4 regions of the Paraglaciecola sp. QJM3NY_14 genome follow, and region 3 is predicted to be linked to each of the others. Evidence: predicted binding sites of a transcription regulator. Region 3 holds the regulator's gene; each other region holds the start of a gene.
What was found. Region 3 encodes sigma-54, which starts transcription at its own class of promoters, with help from an activator protein. Its sites were predicted from a motif close to GTTGGCACGNNNNTNGNNT; they were not measured.

Region 1 (4,524 bases), 1.7 Mb from region 3:
TAATTAACCCGGTGGTTAAGCCACCCGCTTTAGCGGCGGCGAGTTTACCTACTAAGCGTGAAATCAGATGCTTAGGTGTAATGTATTGCAATGCAATTTTTATCGAATCGAACAAAATGAGAATCCTAAAACGAAAAGTTTTTTACCGCCAACGATTGTACAGCAATAATTTATTGAGTGGGAAGGATGATAAGCACGAACTGCTATATGCTAGTTAATAATGGTGAGAAATTTTGACGCCTTTGTCGTACGTCGCCAGAATCCTCACCGTATTGTTATACCTTACTGTGCGAAGGACGCTGCTCATCTAAATTTGACAGTATTTTGTGGTAGCTCTCATAGCGTAACATGCTGATATCGCCTTTTTCTGCAGCCGCTCGAATGATACAACCTGGGTCGTCAGCATGCGTGCAATCGCGGAATTTACACCCACCTATGTAATCTCTAAATTCTTTAAAGCCCCAGGTCAGGCGCTCCATGGGCATGTGCCACAAAGCAAATTCGCGCACACCAGGTGAATCAATCAAATCACCGCCTTGTGGGAAGTGCAGTAATTTGGCTGTGGTCGTGGTGTGCTGGCCTAAGCCAGAGTTATCCGATACTTCATTAGTAATCTCTTCGGCTTCAGGTAGTAATTCGTTGACCAAGCTTGATTTACCTACACCTGATTGACCGACAAATACACTAACCTTGTCTTTCAAACACAGAGCGAGATCGCTGATCCCCGTGCGGGTTTTACAACTTGTGTACACCACGCGGTAGCCAATATTTCGATAAATTTGTAATTGTTCTTCAACATGTTCACGTTCAGCTGCACTTAACAATTCTACTTTGTTGAGCAAGATAACGGGTTCTATTCCAACGTCTTCTGAGGCCACTAAGTAGCGATCGATAATGTTTAAAGACAGGGCCGGTATGACCGAACTCACGATTATGATTTGATCAATGTTGGCGGCCACGGGTTTTACGCCGTCGTAAAAATCGGGGCGCGTGAGCACCGATTTACGGTCTTGCACTATTTCAATTACGCCACTGATGCTTTCAGTGCCGTCTTTGCCTGGGCGAAATAGCACATCGTCGCCACACACTACACTTAGCACGGTGCGGCGGATGTGACAGCGATGAATATTGCCGTCCTTGTCTTCCACGTCGGCATGCTTACCGAAACGGCCGGTCACTCGACCGGATTGCTGATCTTCTAATTGATCGTCGGTGGGGGTGGTTGCCGGCTCAGCTAACCGCTTTGTGCGATTATGTGAGACTTGTCGACGTTGTTTATGGGTAAGTTTTGGTTTTTTCGCCACAGGTGAATATCTGCATTTGCTTCTAATATCTAGTATTATGGTAACGTTAGCTCGATCGGAATTATAGCAATTCCGTACAACAACTTAATTTAGCGCGATTTTAGGAGAAACCATGGCGGTGGATGCACAAAACCTTGTTTGGATTGATATGGAAATGACGGGATTGCATCCTGAAGTAGATGTGGTGCTGGAAATAGCCACTATCGTGACGGACGCCAACTTAAATATATTGGCTGAAGGGCCGGTACTTGCGATCCACCAATCTGACGACGTGCTCAACAACATGAACCAATGGTGTATCGACACCCACGGCAAATCGGGATTAACCGAGCGCTGCCGTAAAAGTACGGTAGACGAGCAGACCGCAGTGGCCGAGACCATCCGCTTTCTCGAAAAATACGTGCCTAAGGGGGCTTCGCCATTATGCGGTAATACCATAGGTCAAGACCGCCGCTTTATGGTGAAGTATATGCCGGAGCTTGAAGACTACTTCCACTATCGCAATATTGATGTAAGCACCCTAAAAGAATTAGTTAAGCGCTGGAAACCAGAAGTACTAGAAGGTTTCAGCAAGAAAGGCGTGCATTTAGCACTAGATGACATTCGCGAGTCGATTGCAGAGCTCGTGTTTTATCGTCAACACATATTCAATATTTAAAGTGAAAATACCCGCTTTGCGCTTTTCTTCAGCGTAATGCCGATAAACTGAGCACTCAAGCTAAACAATTTCGTATAAATGCAATTTAGGGCTTGCGTCCCACGCTAGTTTTTGTAAAATGCGCACCCGCTGTTGATGACAGCGGATGATTTTGTCACAAATCATGATGCGATGCGGGAATAGCTCAGTGGTAGAGCACAACCTTGCCAAGGTTGGGGTCGCGAGTTCGAATCTCGTTTCCCGCTCCAAATTTGAACGTGTTAGAAGTAACGGACAATTGTTACTTAGTATGCGACCCCAAGGGTCACGACTACGCGGTTGCCGTAACGCGGTTAGCGCTCCAAATTTGTAAGTGATAAAGTCAAAAATACATACCAAGCACAACATCAGTATGCGGGAATAGCTCAGTGGTAGAGCACAACCTTGCCAAGGTTGGGGTCGCGAGTTCGAATCTCGTTTCCCGCTCCAAATTTAAGAAATATCTCAACGTTCTGTATGGCTTAACCTTTCCAAGGTTGAGGTCACGATCGAGCGTCGACCGCAAAGCGGTTAGCTGATATGAGTCTCGTTTCCCGTAACGCGGTTATCGCTTCAATTTCAAGAAATATCTCAACGTTCTGCATAGCTTAACCTTTCCAAAGTTGAGGCCACGATCGAGCGTCGACCGCAACGCGGTTATTCAAACCTAAGATTCCTCCAGGGCCTTTTTTGTGCTCTGTATATTATCAATTTCACTGAAAACCTGTGCACACATAAATAGCGCGTCAATAATCTGTACTCCAAAACAAAGTCCGTCAAAATGTAGTGCGCCAAAATGTAGCGCTGGCTGTCTCATGCGCGTTATTTGTGCACCATAGTGAATCATCTAGGTTTAAGGTAGACGAGATAAATCACTGAAAGTATTGTATTTATTATTTTGGCATAAGATTTGTAAAGAGCTTAGCGAGTTCGGGTGATTTTGCCCTCTCAAACAAATTAATTCTGACGACGGCGTCTAGTGTTTCTACTTTTTAGTGGAAAGACTGACGCCGTTTTTTTTTGTTTGTTTGAAAGGTCAAAATTAACGAAATACCCGAACCATTTTAATCACTGGCTAAACACATACACTTAAACGGGGTTCAAAATGGCTTATTTATTACCATCAGAGTTTGCCACCAAAATGGTAGACGCAGGGGAAGCAAAGATATTCATGTCAACACGAGATACCCTCATTCGTGCTTACATGGCAGGCGCTATATTGGCATTGGCAGCAGTATTTGCCATCACTATCGCGGTACAAACAGGGGTGTTTTTGATCGGTGCAATCTTGTTCCCGGTGGGTTTTTGTATGCTTTATCTTATGGGCTTTGACTTACTAACAGGTGTATTTGTCTTGACGCCATTGGCACTGCTCGATAAACGGCCCGGCGTCACCATTCAAGGTGTATTGCGCAACTGGGGATTAGTCTTTATCGGTAATTTCTGCGGTGCGTTAACCGTTGCTATCATGATGGCGTTTATTTTTACGTATGGTTTTAACACTGACCCAGGTGCTATTGGTAAGAAAGTCGCATCAATCGGCGAAGCGCGTACCTTAGGTTACGCTGAGTTTGGTACTGCTGGTTGGTTCACTATTTTCATTCGCGGTATGCTGTGTAACTGGATGGTGTCATTAGGCGTGGTGGGTGCAATGATCTCAACTCACGTAAGCGGTAAAGTTATCGCCATGTGGATGCCTATCTTCTTGTTCTTCTTTATGGGCTTTGAGCATTCCGTGGTTAACATGTTCTTATTCCCTTTCAGCATCATCTTAGGTGGCGATTTCTCGGTGATGGATTACCTAGTATGGAATGAAATTCCAACGGCCCTTGGTAACTTAGTCGGTGGTTTAGCCTTTACTGGATTAACCTTGTATAGCACGCACGTGCGTACCGGTAAAAAACGTGATTTGCCTTATAGCAAACGCTCTGACGTAGCTGCAAGCTCAGTCGCTGAGCATGCATCTCGCTAAGTTAACAGTCGGCCAGCAGTCTATTGCTGGCCTTAAATCTGTTAATCAAGATTACTGTGGTAGTCACAGTGCGAACGATGCCCAAGGTCGATTAAAAGGCCAAGTATTAGCCATGGCCGATGGCATCGGTAGCAGCAGCGTTAGTCAAGTGGCGAGTAAAGCCGCAGTGAACAGTTTTTTACAAGACTACTATGCAACCTCTGAAGCTTGGTCTGTTGAAACGTCTGCTAAGCGGGTCTTGCAATCGATTAACGCTTGGCTGCACGGTTACACCAAGCAAAGCGAATTTCGCTACGATATAGAGAAGGGCTATGTTTGCACCTTCAGTGCCATCATCTTTAAAGAGCGTACGGCGCACATTTTTCACGTGGGGGATGCCCGCGTCTACTTATTACGTAACGGTGTGCTGGAACAACTGTCGAATGACCACCGCCAGTATGCTGCTCAAGGGCAAAGCTATTTGAGTCGAGCACTGGGCATGCATAGCCAGTTAGACATCGATTATACGAGTGTGGCACTTTGCCAAGAAGATGTATTCATTCTCTGTACTGACGGGGTGCATGAGTTTCTTC
Region 2 (4,524 bases), 890 kb from region 3:
CGCTATGGGAAACCATCCGTACCAGCTTTTGGTTTGTGCCATCAATTATGGCGCTTATTGCCATTGGCTTATCCCAGGCAGGCCTCGCTTTCGATCGTTTCGGCGCTGACAGTGAGCTAGATATACTCGCTGATTTTTATCAGACCACTCCCGAATCAGCCCGAGCTTTATTAACCACCATAGCTACTGCCATGATAACGGTCACTAGTATCGCGTTTTCCATCACGGTTGTGGCGCTGACCTTAGCTTCTTCACAGTTCGGCCCTCGGCTTATTCGTAATTTTATGATGGACACGGGTACCCAATGCGTTTTGGGCTTCTTCCTGTCTACGTTTATTTATTGTTTACTGATTATTCAGGCCACCAAGTCTTTTGAGCAACAAGAATTCGTGCCTGGCATCAGCATTCTCACCTCCGTGTTACTCGCAATCGTTGGAGTAGGGGTGTTGATTTATTTCATTCATCACGTAGCTAGCGCAATTCAGGCAGATAACGTCATTGATAACGTCTATCGCGAACTTAACGACATTATTGAACGCTTATTCCCGAAAATTGAAGAGCCAGACGAGGCTGATACGATTGCAGAACAGCGTGTCGATACAGCACCAGATTTCGACCAGATTTACCCTAATAGCCAAGCTATTCGATCGACGAGCAGCGGATATGTACAAACCTTGGACATAGACCAGCTACGAGCCTTGAGTGAAAACAGTGATATGGCGCTGAGCGTACATTACATGCCAGGGGACTTTGTAATGCGAGGCTCTGTGATCGCCATCGCTTATTTTAATGGTGCTACGCTTTCTTGCCAACCTAGCAAGATTACCGAATTGGTGCGTTTAGGCTCTCATCGCACCCCAGTACAGGACGTGGAGTTTGCAATCCGTCAATTGGTTGAGATTGCCGTTCGCGCCTTATCACCCGGTATTAACGACCCGTATTCAGCTGTAACCGTGGTAGACAAGCTTAGCGCTGTGTTGTGCACACTCACCGACAAACCCTTTCCGCCAACTATCTACGAGGACGACCAAGGCATAACTCGACTTCAATGCAAGCCCGTGGCTTTCACTGGGTTGGGTGAAGCGGCGTTTAATCAGATCCGCCAATATTCGAAAGACAGCCTAGCAGTCACCATTCGTTTACTGGAAGGCTTAAGCAGTATTTTGCGTTTTAGCCGGAGCCCCGAGCATAAACAGTTCGTTCGCCAACAGGCCGCTATGATTGAACAAATACAGAGTAGCTCACAATTAGCTGAGCATGACTGGTTGGATATAAAGCGCCGCCTAGATGATATAAAGCGCCACCTAGACAGTGACAGCAGCTAACAGAGTCTTGCAACGATCAGCAAAGCGTAGTGACAGGCAGTCAGTAACGGCTGCAAACAGCGTTGAAAATATTTCACGTTAATCTGCTCTATCTCACTTCCCTTCTTGTTTATTCTATACATATCAACTGGTTACTTTTTGGCATGGTATTCGAATAGGTTAGTTCACATGTTCACCGCGTTGTCTTGCTCAAAGTCAGCGCTCCAACAGAAGGACTGATTTATGAATTCATCAACATTCGCTACGCCAACAATACCGACTCCAGGATTCGGCACATACCGCCTTAAAGGGGATGATGCCAAACTGGCGGTAGAGAACGCGCTTGATGTGGGTTACCGTCATATTGATACCGCACAAGCTTATGAAAATGAAGCTGAAGTGGGTGATGCTATTTCCGCCTCTAAAATCTCTAGAGGTGAGCTCTTCGTCACGACTAAAGTGTGGTTTGATAACCTCAGTGCCGATAAATTTATAACGAGCGTGCAAAATAGTCTGACTCAGCTCAATACCGATTATGTTGACTTACTGCTCATTCACTGGCCGTCACCGGACAACAAGGTATCGATGGCAGAATATCTTAAGGAACTAAAGGCGTGTAAAGAGCGCGGTCTGACGAGACATATCGGTGTGTCCAATTTCACCCAAAGCCAGCTTGATGAAGCCCTGTCGATTTTAGGTAAAGATCATATTCTGACCAATCAAATCGAGGTACATCCTAACTTTCAAAACAAAGAGCTGGTGGCATACTGCCAACGCAACAACATTCAAGTAACCGCATACATGCCCTTAGGTGTGGGTAAAGTGATGGAAAATGACATACTGAATGACATCGCCAGTGCCCACGATACAACACCATCCGCGGTCGCATTAGCGTGGTTAAGTCATAAGAAAATCGTGGCGATCCCTTCATCCACCAATGTGAACCACATGCGTGACAATCTCACGGCTAAGCAAATGATGTTAACTGCCGAAGAAATCGAAAAAATCGATGGCATTGAACCTCAAGAACGTATTGTTGACCCTGATTTCGCACCAGACTGGTAAAGATACCTATTACGTGCTCACGAAAGTCTTAACCTGAGGTTGATTTGTACCAGCCCCTGTAAATCATTAATCGTTCAGCGAAAAATAAAAAACGCCTCTGCCTCTTTTGAGTTAGAGGCGTTTTCATGTGTGTAGTAGGGCCATTTTACGTTTTAATGCTTACTCAACCTTCAACCTTCAACCCTCAAGTGAAATTGGTCAGAAAGTCTCAGTATTATTAAAGAATTATTTACAAGTCTCTGGTAATAAATTTCACGAGTGATGGTGTGAAAATGTGATTGAGATGGAGTAAAGTTATTTGAAATCAACGATTTAATTGGTTGGCATTGAATTAGCATTAATTACTTCGAATCTTAAAAAGGAGATATTTATGAAAAATTCAATCATTTCAGTATTAGTAGCCGCCACACTTGGTACAGCCTCTCTAGCTGCGAATGCAGAGAATACTTGGAAAGATACAGCGGGCGACGCTTGGATTGACGGTAAAGCCGAAACCACATTAATGCTTAATGGCAACCTTGACTCGTTTGACATCAATACAGATGTTAAAAACGGCAAAGTCACCCTAACAGGTAAAGTTGACCGCGAAGTCGACAAAGCGCTAGCGTCAGAGCTCGTTATGTCACTTGATGGTGTAACCGATGTCGATAATCAGTTGACGGTTATTCAAGAGTTAGATGAAGAGCAAGACGGCGAAGTCATGCAGACTCTTAACGATGCGAAAATTGAAACGGTAGTAAAAACCCGTTTAATGTTTGAATCAGAAGTGAGCGGCTTGGAAATTGAAGTCGAATCAAAAATGGGTGAAGTGACCCTTTCTGGCACGGTTGATACAGACGCAGAGCGCCAGTTGGCGATCAAGATTGCTGAGAATACCAACGACGTAAAAACCGTTGTTGATATGCTGAAAACCACAGAGCAAGGCGGCAACGCATAGAACTAGTGTTACAAAGCTAAATAGAACACCCGCTTCGGCGGGTGTTTTTTTGCCTAGAGTTTATGATGGTCTACAAATATTAATTAGCTTTCTTAATATTTGAATCAAAAACTGAGCGGCTTAGAGTTTTTATATAGACACCCATGTTAAACAGCGGCACTTGTGGCGGCGAAGCATGGGGTTACTTGAGGACGTGAATGGCCAGTTTTACAAGGACATCCATGTTAAATTCTTGCAAAATCGTCTTTGTTTTTTTGGCTAGCAAGAATTAACTTACAGCTAAGCACTCCCTCTTTTAACCTGGGTGGCTGGGGACTTTATTGGGAGATTTGACTGCGAAGATAGAGAAGGGAAAAAAACAGTCTTTTACGGACATGCAAGAGGCACAAGATGTTGCGTATCGTGTGAATTTGGTCAGGCCAGGTTTATGCGCGCCTTAACAACTCTTTTGCTTTGGTCATTCCTCGCAGACGTTGATGATGGGTATGGCGTTTAAATGCATTCATCATTTGCTCCGCACCGGCTGCGTAGCAGAAGTGTTTTTCGAACTCAGTGGTTAAGGTTAGCCATTGAGCAGCATCTAAGCCTAATCTTTGTAGAATAGGGCTGTTAGTGTTATCGATATGACCGGCCTTATCATCTCGAATGCAGCGGCCTGTCGTGTCTACCAATTCACAATAGTCTTTTAGCGAATACGCGATGCCTCGAGGCATTTCTTCATGAGGATTACCTACAAACGGCATTAAAGCACTCGGTTGCTCTCGTTTATTTTTAACCGCCTGAGTACGTTTTTTAATACTGGTGTGCTTTGACGTTTCGGGTGTTTTTGCCATTTTTGAACGAATGGGGTTTAAATCTACATAGGCCATACACGCTAATACTGCACTCTCATCTAGTAGTGCTTGTGATTTAAATCGACCCTCCCAGAAACGACCAGTGCAGCCATCCTCTTTATTGGCTTCGCGAGCAATATATTCATTCAAGTCACGCATAAACCAGCTTATGTCGTATAAACGTTGCCGATAGGTTTCAACGGTTTCATCAAAGGTGATTAGCTCGCCTTGGCTCAGCGTATCGCCGTTCATGAACTTCTGAGTCAGCAATGTGCCTTTGTGCAGCTTGTGATAGCGCCTCAACACTTCATCGTTATCCCAGTTATCGGCCAAGGCTTTATCTACACAAAGCACCACGTGCGTGTGATTATTCATAACCGCATAA
Region 3 (4,524 bases):
AGTAAAAAGCAAACTGACGCGAAAAAGTCCAGTGATGCTGAAGTCAAACCAAAACAGGATGAAACTCCATAATGGCGACGTTAAAAGCCTCGCATTTGGCTAAATCCTATAAATCACGTCAAGTTGTGCGTGATGTCAGTCTAGAAGTGTCCACTGGCCAAATTGTCGGTTTACTTGGTCCAAACGGTGCAGGTAAAACAACCACGTTTTATATGATTGTCGGTTTGGTTCCCTTAGATAAGGGAGAAATCAGTATTGATCAGCAAGATCTTACCCTACAGCCCATGCACATGCGCGCTCGTTTAGGGATTGGTTACTTACCCCAAGAAGCCTCTATTTTTCGAAAACTGACAGTCCATCAAAACTTGATGGCTATCTTGCAGACACGCAAAGAGCTCAGTGCAGAACAAAGAGAACAGCAAGCGGATTCATTACTCGATGAGTTCAATATAAATCATATTCGTAACAGTGCTGGTATGAGTTTGTCTGGAGGTGAACGCCGCCGGGTAGAAATAGCGCGGGCACTGGCAGCCGATCCAGAATTTATTCTGCTCGATGAGCCGTTTGCCGGTGTTGATCCTATTTCAGTTAATGATATTAAAAAAATTATTCAACATTTACGTGACCGTGGTATTGGTGTTTTGATAACCGACCACAATGTAAGAGAGACACTCGATGTGTGTGAGAAAGCTTACATTGTTAGTCATGGTGAACTCATCGCTTCTGGCACGGCAGAAGAAGTATTAAGTGATCAACGTGTAAGAGATGTATACCTAGGCGAACAATTCAGGCTATAGTTAAGCTGAAAAAGCCGCTCATTTTATCGAGATTATACTCAGGCGCTTGGTGAGACATTTACAGTCAATCGAATCAACCACAGCATATTTTTTAGTTTGCAACGGACAGAATAAAGAAGTAAATGAAACCCTCTTTACAATTAAAATTTAGTCAATCACTCACTATGACGCCACAGTTACAGCAAGCTATTCGTTTGTTGCAATTGTCTACGTTAGATTTACAGCAAGAAATTCAAGAAGCCTTGGATTCCAACCCGCTGTTGGAAGTTGAAGAGCCTACGGATCAGGAATCCGGCGATAGTGCGTTAAATGACAATTCCCTCGACCCGTCTTCTAAAGATACCAATGAAATAGTTGATACTAGCAGTGACAACTTAGACTCAAGTGAAGCGTTCGAGAAAAACGAAATCCCAGAAGACTTACCTACGGATACCACTTGGGATGAGTACATCAGTGCTTCTTCCGCACCTGCCTCTAGCATATCCAGTGGTGCCGGCGGTGATGACGAACAAATCTTTCAAGGCGAAACCACAGATAACATTCAAGATCATTTGCTGTGGCAAATGCGTTTAACCCATTTTAGTGATACCGATGTCGCGATTGCGACAGCGATCATTGATTCTATCGATGAGTCTGGTTATTTAACCATGAGCGCTGAAGACGTTCTGGCCAGCATGGATGATGAAGAAATAGAGCTCGATGAAGTGGAATGCGTACTTAAGCGTATTCAAATGTTCGACCCAATTGGGTCTGGCTCTCGTACACCACAAGAATGCTTGCTAGTGCAATTGCGTCAGTTTGCTCCTGATACACCCTGGTTAGAAGAAGCGAAGACCTTGATTGGAGACTATGCCGACCTTTTGGCAAGCAAGGATTACCGTACTTTGATGCGTAAATCTCGCCTTAAAGAGGATGATTTGCGTGAGGTCATGCGTTTACTAAAAACGCTCAATCCGCGTCCAGGCAGCGCCTTGATCAAAGGTGAAGCAGAATACGTTATACCTGATGTGTCAGTGAGTAAGAAAAATGGCCGTTGGACAGTAGAGCTTAACCCAGACAGCCTACCCAAATTGAACGTTAATCAACAGTATGCTGCAATGAGTCGTAGCGCGAAAAACACCAGTGATAGTCAATTTATTCGCTCACACATGCAAGAAGCCAAATGGTTTATTAAAAGTGTTGAGAGCCGAAACGATACCTTATTGAAAGTGTCAAACTGTATAGTACAGCAGCAAATGGGCTTCTTTGAACATGGGCCTGAGATGATGAAGCCTATGGTACTAAATGACGTAGCCGAAATGGTGGATATGCATGAATCTACAATTTCTCGTGTTACCACCCAAAAATATATGCATACCCCTAGAGGTATATTTGAGCTGAAATATTTCTTCTCGAGCCATGTTGCAACTGAGACAGGCGGAGAGTGCTCGTCAACGGCGATACGCGCATTGATTAAAAAGCTGGTCGCAGCTGAAAAACCAAGCAAGCCGTTAAGTGACAGCAAGATTGCTCAATTGTTGGCCGATCAAGGCATCATGGTCGCTCGGCGAACAATAGCAAAGTACCGGGAATCTCTGATGATACCCCCGTCGAACCAACGAAAAAGCCTATTGTAGGCTGATTAAAGAAGGAAGAGGCGATATGCAAATTAATATTACTGGTCACCATGTGGATGTAACCGATTCACTAAAAGATTATGTCGATACTAAATTTACCAAGCTCGAGCGACACTTCGATCAGATCAACAATGTTCACGTCATTCTCAATGTAGAAAAGCTCAACCAAAAAGCGGAAGCGACAATACATTTGAATGGGGCAGATGTATTTGCCACCATGGAACACAACGACATGTATGCGGCAATAGATGGCCTAATCGATAAACTCGATCGGCAAGTTATCAAGCATAAAGAAAAAGCTAAACGCCATTAACCCATCAGGTAAATAATGGAAATATCAAATATTCTTCACCCTGACTGCGTCGTATGCGCAGTTCAGGGGTCTAGCAAAAAGCGCATTTTAGAGCTTATTAGTCAATTGGCATCTGAGCACCTTGTTGAAGTAGACCAAGCGACCATTTTATCCAGTTTAGCGGGGCGCGAGAAAATGGGGTGTACGGGCATTGGTGGTGGTATAGCACTGCCACATGGCCGTATAAAAGGGCTAGAGTCCGCCCTAGGCGTGCTTGTAACGTGCCAACCTCCGGTCCAGTATGACGCCATCGATAACATGCCAGTGGATATCTTCTTTGCTATTTTAGTACCAGAGGAAAAGGCCCAAGAGCACCTACAAACCTTGTCGGCGATAGCCAAAAAATTCGTTGATAAAGACATTTTAAATCGTTTGCGCAGTGCAACCACAGACCAAGAATTATTTCAGGTACTCAGTTAATTATGAAGCTTATTATCATCAGTGGGCGTTCAGGCTCAGGGAAGTCCATCGTTTTACGTTCACTGGAAGATTTAGGCTATTACTGCGTTGATAATATCCCCGTCAATTTATTGCCTACTTTGACCCATACCGTCGCTGACGAGTACGATCAGGTCGCGGTCAGCATTGACGTGCGAAATTTACCCAAAGATCCCAACGAATTGGTGGAAATACTCGACTACTTGCCGTCAACGTGGGAAATGACCATATTGTATTTGGATGCCAGCGATGACGTACTGATTAAGCGTTTCAGTGAAACCCGCCGCTTGCACCCGTTGTCTAAGCAAAACAAATCCTTGTCTGGTGCTATTCAAGCAGAAAGCCAGTTATTGGCGCCGATAGCCGAACGTGCAGATTTATATATAGACACAGATCAATTATCAATTCACCAGCTGGCCGAATTGGTGCGCGAGCGAATATTAGGTAAAAAAAGCTCGCGCTTAGTTTTGGTTTTTGAAAGCTTTGGTTTTAAACACGGTATTCCTAAAGATGCGGATTATGTATTTGATGCGCGTTTCTTACCCAACCCGCACTGGGAGCCAGATTTAAAACCCCTTACTGGACTTGATTCCCCCGTCGAGATTTTTCTTGGCTCACAACCTATAGTCACTAAATTTATTTGGCAAATTCAGAATCTGATTTCTACTTGGTTACCACATTTAGAACGTAATAATCGTAGTTATGTGACAATCGCCATCGGGTGTACTGGCGGTCAGCACCGCTCTGTGTACGTAGTGGAAATGTTAGCCAAAACATTTAGTACCTCGCACCCTGATGTGCAAATACGTCATCGCGAGTTAAACCGATGAGTGAGCGATTAGAAAAAACCCTACTCATAGTGAACAAGTTAGGGCTGCATGCCAGAGCGGCGACTCAATTGGTTAAGCTTGCGAATCAATTTGAAGCTGAAGTCACTATTGTTCAGGATGATAAAAGTGCCTCAGCAAGCAGTGTGCTGGGCCTAATGATGTTAGAGAGTTGCCAAGGCAAAGAAATTCAAGTGATATCTGAAGGGAAAGACGCGCGCCAAGCGATGGATGCTGTTGAAGAGCTTATTGTCGGAAAATTCAACGAAAGCGAGTAATCAGCCAGATTCCATGCAACGTGCACTTCAATTTAGACTTTTTCCACTCATCTCGACTTTCTACTCATTCACTATTTTTTTGAAACGCGCGGTTGGGTTATCAGCAACCCAATTGGCTGCTTAATCCACCTAAACGCGCTTCAACCGCATATTCTTTGCTGCCCTTCATTTCTGGGAATATATTCAGACCGCTGCGACTTTCTACGTTATCAATCG
Region 4 (4,524 bases), 2.2 Mb from region 3:
CGCTTATTCCTAAACTGGAATAACAGATCTGATAACTCTTCAGCGTTCTGCGCTTTTTTCACCGAGCAACCAATAATTCTGGCATAGGTAGAAATTTGCTCGTAAGCAGCGATTCGATAGCTGTCAATGGTGATCAAGCCGACGTTTTGAGCACCGTATTTTTGCGCAGCTTGTGCGGCAAGTTTTGCCACAGTCGTTGTCTTCCCCGTCCCAGTAGGGCCCATTAAAACTGCGATGCCGCCTTTGGTCAGTAAATTACTTTCTTCAGTTTGTATGCGATTAGCCAGCAGTTTTAATAAAAACAACCAAGCTTGACGCTCATCAGTATCTGCCGGGGTATAAGAAACCACTTCATTGGCCAGTGCTTCACTGATACCCATCTTTTGTAACTTGTTGGTTAAATAGCCGTGTAAAGGATGGTTTCGTCCTTTGTCTTGTTGCAAAAGACCAGCCACTTGGAACTGAAGCACATTACGTAAAGAGGCTAGCTCTTGACGCATTTCATTTAATGCGTCTTGCTGATGCGGTACGTTGGGTACTTCTGGTTGCGCCTGCGTTTGGCGTTGCGGCTGACTTGTTACATTTTGAGGCCTTGCAGGCTGCGCAACAGGCTGACTCACTTGATGAGCTGACTCTTTTGCTTGAATTTGTTTTTCAAGCAATGCTCTAAGACTATCCGGTCCGCTGTCACCGATGATTTCACTGAGGGTAGGAGTGGATTCTGCTTTGGGCTTCGGTGCAGAAGCCAAACTGGACTCGGCGCGCTTAGGGCTTGCAGCTGGCTCTTTGTCATATGCAGCGACAATTTCCACGCCATTGCTTAGCTTTTTATTAGACATGATGACTGCGTCATCGCCCAACTCGTCTTTGACTTGTTTCAAAGCTTCGCGCATGTCTTTGCCATAAAAGCGTCTAATTTTCACAATTTACCCCTTGCTACTTGCATCTGGTGACGGACTATTGACCCACCGCACTGACTATTTTAATTTGTTTGTCATCTGGAATTTCTTGATATGACAACACATGCAAACCTTGTACTGCGTGTTTCAAGAACCTTGATAACACGGGGCGCAACATACCTGAAGTAAGTAACACGGCAGGTTCGCCCGCTAATTCTTGCTGTTGAGAAGCATCATTTAGTGACTTTTGTAAACGTTCAGCTAAACCAGGTTCTATTCCTGCGCCATCTCCTCCACCGGCTTGTAATGACTGGTGCAACATCTGTTCCAACTCTGGCGCCAAAGTTATGACTGGTAACTCAGCTTGTCCGCCGTTGATCTCTTGAATAATTAGGCGCTTAAGCGAGATACGCAGCGCCGACACTAATACATCAGGATCTTGACTCTTAGGTCCATACTCACACAAGGTTTGTACAATGGTGCGTAAATCACGGATAGGCACGCCTTCGTACAATAGCGTTTGCAGCACTTTAACCACGGTACTAAGTGACAAAATATCAGGCACTAAACCTTCGACTAATTTAGGGCTTTGCTTGGCAAGCATGTCCAGCAATTGCTGAACCTCTTCATGACCAAGTAGTTGATAGGCATTATTAGTCAGAAGTTGACTTAGGTGAGTCGCGACAACCGTGGCGCTATCCACAACGGTATAACCTAACGTTTGTGCATGCTCACGTTGGTTCGAGCGGATCCAAACGGCATCTAAGCCAAATGCAGGATCTTTTGTAACGGTTCCATCTAATTTGCCAAATACCTGACCTGGGTTAATCGCCAGTTCGTCGTCGTGGCTGATTTCGGCTTCGCCAACAGAGACCCCCAACATGGATATGGTGTAATTGTTAGGACTTAAATCTAAATTATCGCGAATATGAACTGGGGGAATAAGAAAGCCAAGCTCTTGAGACAATTTCTTACGAACCCCTTTAATACGTGTCAATAACTCGCCGCCTTGTGATTTATCTACCAGCGGGATCAAGCGGTAACCTACTTCTAAACCAATGGTGTCAACGTGTTGTACGTCATCCCAACCTAGTTCTTTAATTTCAGCAGGTTTTGGTGTGCCACGTTCTTTTTCAGGCGCCAATACTTCCGGCTGTGAGGCCAATTTCTTTTCGCTCCAGTGCTGGTAATAAGCATATCCGCCCACTAACGCACTAAACCCCAAGAAAGCCACATGCGGCATGCCCGGCACTATACCCATGACAAACAAAATACCACTGGTGATGTATAACGCTTGGCGATTACCTAATTGACGAGTGAGTTCTTGTCCCATTTCTTGGGAGTCGTTTTCACGAGTGACGATTATCGCTGTCGCTACAGACAACAATAACGAAGGAATTTGTGCAACTAGGCCATCACCTATGGTTAGCAATGTATAAATCTCGACGGCCTGCCCGAAGGCTAAGTCGTGTTGAAAAATGCCAATGAATAAACCGCCCACTATGTTGATCAACATAATGAATAACCCTGCAACCGCATCCCCTTTTACGAATTTAGACGCACCGTCCATTGAGCCATAGAAGTCGGCTTCACTGGTCACTTCAAACCGGCGTTTACGGGCTTCATCTTGGTCGATAAAACCTGCGTTTAAATCTGCATCAATGGCCATTTGCTTACCTGGCATTGCATCTAACGTAAAGCGTGCGCTCACTTCTGAGATACGTCCAGCACCTGCGGTCACCACTTTAAAGTTAATAATCAACAGAATGGCAAATACCACAATACCCACAGCGTAGTTACCACCAATAACCACTTCGCCAAATGCTTGGATCACTTTCCCCGCCGCATCACCGCCTTCGTGCCCTTCCAGCAAAACAATCCGTGTTGATGCCACATTCAAGGCTAAGCGCAGTACAGTGGCAATTAGCAGAACGAGTGGGAAAATTCCGAAGTCGACGGGCTTCTTAGTGAAAACAGACACTAAGATAATGACCAGTGATAAAGCAATATTAAAGCTAAACAGCACGTCGAGAAGAAACGCTGGCATGGGTAAAATAACCATTCCCATGATGGCCAACAATACAAGAGGCGCACCAAGTCCAGACATAACAGACTGAAATTGATTTTTGTCGAAACGATTAAGATAAGCTGTTAGTTGCATAGCGCGTATTTTTTGACACCTGACGGACGTTTTACTTCATAAAGCAACTACCGCGCCAAATGAGGTAAAACACCCCTACGCCATGCATTAATCTTTAGTCTAACCGCAGGCTGGTGAGACTTTAGCGCCTCAATTCGTAAGGGATAGGAAGGTTTGTGGGTACTGACTTAGGACGTTTTCCCTTGCCATTTTTGTAGGCTTTTAGTTGAAAGACATAAGCCAAAATTTGCGCCACGGCCATGAATAGCTTAGCCGGGATCTCAGACTCCACTTCAGTAGAGTAATAAATTGCTCGAGCCAACATGGGCGATGCGACAATAGGCACTTCATGTGCGTCGGCTATTTTACGTATATGCATCGCCATTTCATCGACCCCTTTGGCAACGAGCACGGGTGCTCGGGTGCCTTGTTGGTCATATTTCAAGGCGATGGAATAATGCGTCGGGTTCGTTACCACCACATCGGCCGTAGGTACTTCTTGCATCATACGGTTTGCAGCAGCTTGAAATTGTAATCGACGAATACGGTTTTTAACCTGTGGGTCACCTTCAGCGTTTTTGTTTTCGTCTTTCACTTCCTGTTTCGACATTTTCATTTCTTTGTTGTGCTTGTAACTTTGATACGGCACATCAAACGCCGCGATAGGAATAAGTGCGCAGCACATCATGAGAAATGCCCATGATATTAAGTCCATCGCATGAAATAAGTTTTGTGGATACAGCTCTAAATCAAGGTGTAAAGCTTCATCCTTAAATACCAACATAGCGACATAAGCCATGCCCATCACCACTATCACTTTGGCTATCGCTTTAAGCAATTCAACTAACCCATTCATACCAAACATACGCTTAAAGCCAGCGAGCGGATTGAGCTTATTGGCTTTAGGTGCCGCACCCTGCCAGGTGAAATTGTAGCCACCAAGCGCAATATTGCCGTAAATGCCCGCTGCGGTAATGATGACCATGTACAGCATAACGGGCGTAGCGACTGTTTCGATCGCTGAGCCCCATGCTTGAAACATATGCGTAAAGTCATAGGTTTCATCACGCGATAGAGTAAATGTGCGCTGAGTAACTAGGTAAATCGCCTTGGCAATTTGCCCTCCCATCATGATGAACGCAGCAGCGCTAAAGACTAAAACAAGGGCCGTCGAGAGTTCTTTGGATCGCGCGACTTGGCCCTTTTTTCTGGAGTCGGTGATCTTTTTGGATGTGGGGTCTTCTGTTTTTTCATTAGCGTCAGACATAAACCGCCTCCTTTAAGGACAAACTCTAACAAGTTGACACATCATTTGCTGAGCTCTATCCCACTGTACTTCAAAGTGGTAAGTGAAATTATCCATGGTGATCCAGATAATCACCAACCCCATGATTTGCGCGATACTGAAACCCAGACTAAAAATGTTCAATTGCGGCGCCGCCTTGGTCATAACACCGAACGCCAAGTTAACAATCAATAAAGATA

Region 1: a site for sigma-54 is predicted at 2,878-2,896, ahead of AC0VYA_RS17550 (formate/nitrite transporter family protein). Genes of this name have one in related genera too.
Region 2: a site for sigma-54 is predicted at 2,689-2,707, ahead of AC0VYA_RS20995 (BON domain-containing protein). Genes of this name have one in related genera too.
Region 4: a site for sigma-54 is predicted at 3,102-3,120, ahead of flhA (flagellar biosynthesis protein FlhA). Genes of this name have one in related genera too.

What each region holds. Positions count from the first base shown of each region.
Region 1 covers NZ_CM149664.1:4,098,912-4,103,435, reverse strand. Annotated here, with positions in the region: gene asd (archaetidylserine decarboxylase) at 1-115, opposite strand, end outside; gene rsgA (small ribosomal subunit biogenesis GTPase RsgA) at 276-1,304, opposite strand; gene orn (oligoribonuclease) at 1,417-1,962, shown strand; tRNA gene AC0VYA_RS17560 (tRNA-Gly) at 2,136-2,210, shown strand; tRNA gene AC0VYA_RS17555 (tRNA-Gly) at 2,356-2,430, shown strand; gene AC0VYA_RS17550 (formate/nitrite transporter family protein) at 3,086-3,952, shown strand; gene AC0VYA_RS17545 (bifunctional protein-serine/threonine kinase/phosphatase) at 3,939-4,524, shown strand, end outside.
Region 2 covers NZ_CM149664.1:4,900,041-4,904,564, reverse strand. Annotated here, with positions in the region: gene AC0VYA_RS21005 (DUF2254 domain-containing protein) at 1-1,325, shown strand, start outside; gene dkgB (2,5-didehydrogluconate reductase DkgB) at 1,548-2,369, shown strand; gene AC0VYA_RS20995 (BON domain-containing protein) at 2,740-3,306, shown strand; gene AC0VYA_RS20990 (transposase) at 3,732-4,524, opposite strand, start outside.
Region 3 covers NZ_CM149664.1:666,483-671,006, forward strand. Annotated here, with positions in the region: gene lptA (lipopolysaccharide transport periplasmic protein LptA) at 1-72, shown strand, start outside; gene lptB (LPS export ABC transporter ATP-binding protein) at 72-797, shown strand; gene AC0VYA_RS02915 (RNA polymerase factor sigma-54) at 920-2,413, shown strand; gene hpf (ribosome hibernation promoting factor) at 2,439-2,726, shown strand; gene ptsN (PTS IIA-like nitrogen regulatory protein PtsN) at 2,742-3,185, shown strand; gene rapZ (RNase adapter RapZ) at 3,188-4,033, shown strand; gene AC0VYA_RS02935 (HPr family phosphocarrier protein) at 4,030-4,308, shown strand; gene AC0VYA_RS02940 (DNA/RNA non-specific endonuclease) at 4,409-4,524, opposite strand, start outside.
Region 4 covers NZ_CM149664.1:3,595,319-3,599,842, forward strand. Annotated here, with positions in the region: gene flhF (flagellar biosynthesis protein FlhF) at 1-923, opposite strand, end outside; gene flhA (flagellar biosynthesis protein FlhA) at 958-3,060, opposite strand; gene flhB (flagellar biosynthesis protein FlhB) at 3,182-4,306, opposite strand; gene fliR (flagellar biosynthetic protein FliR) at 4,319-4,524, opposite strand, start outside.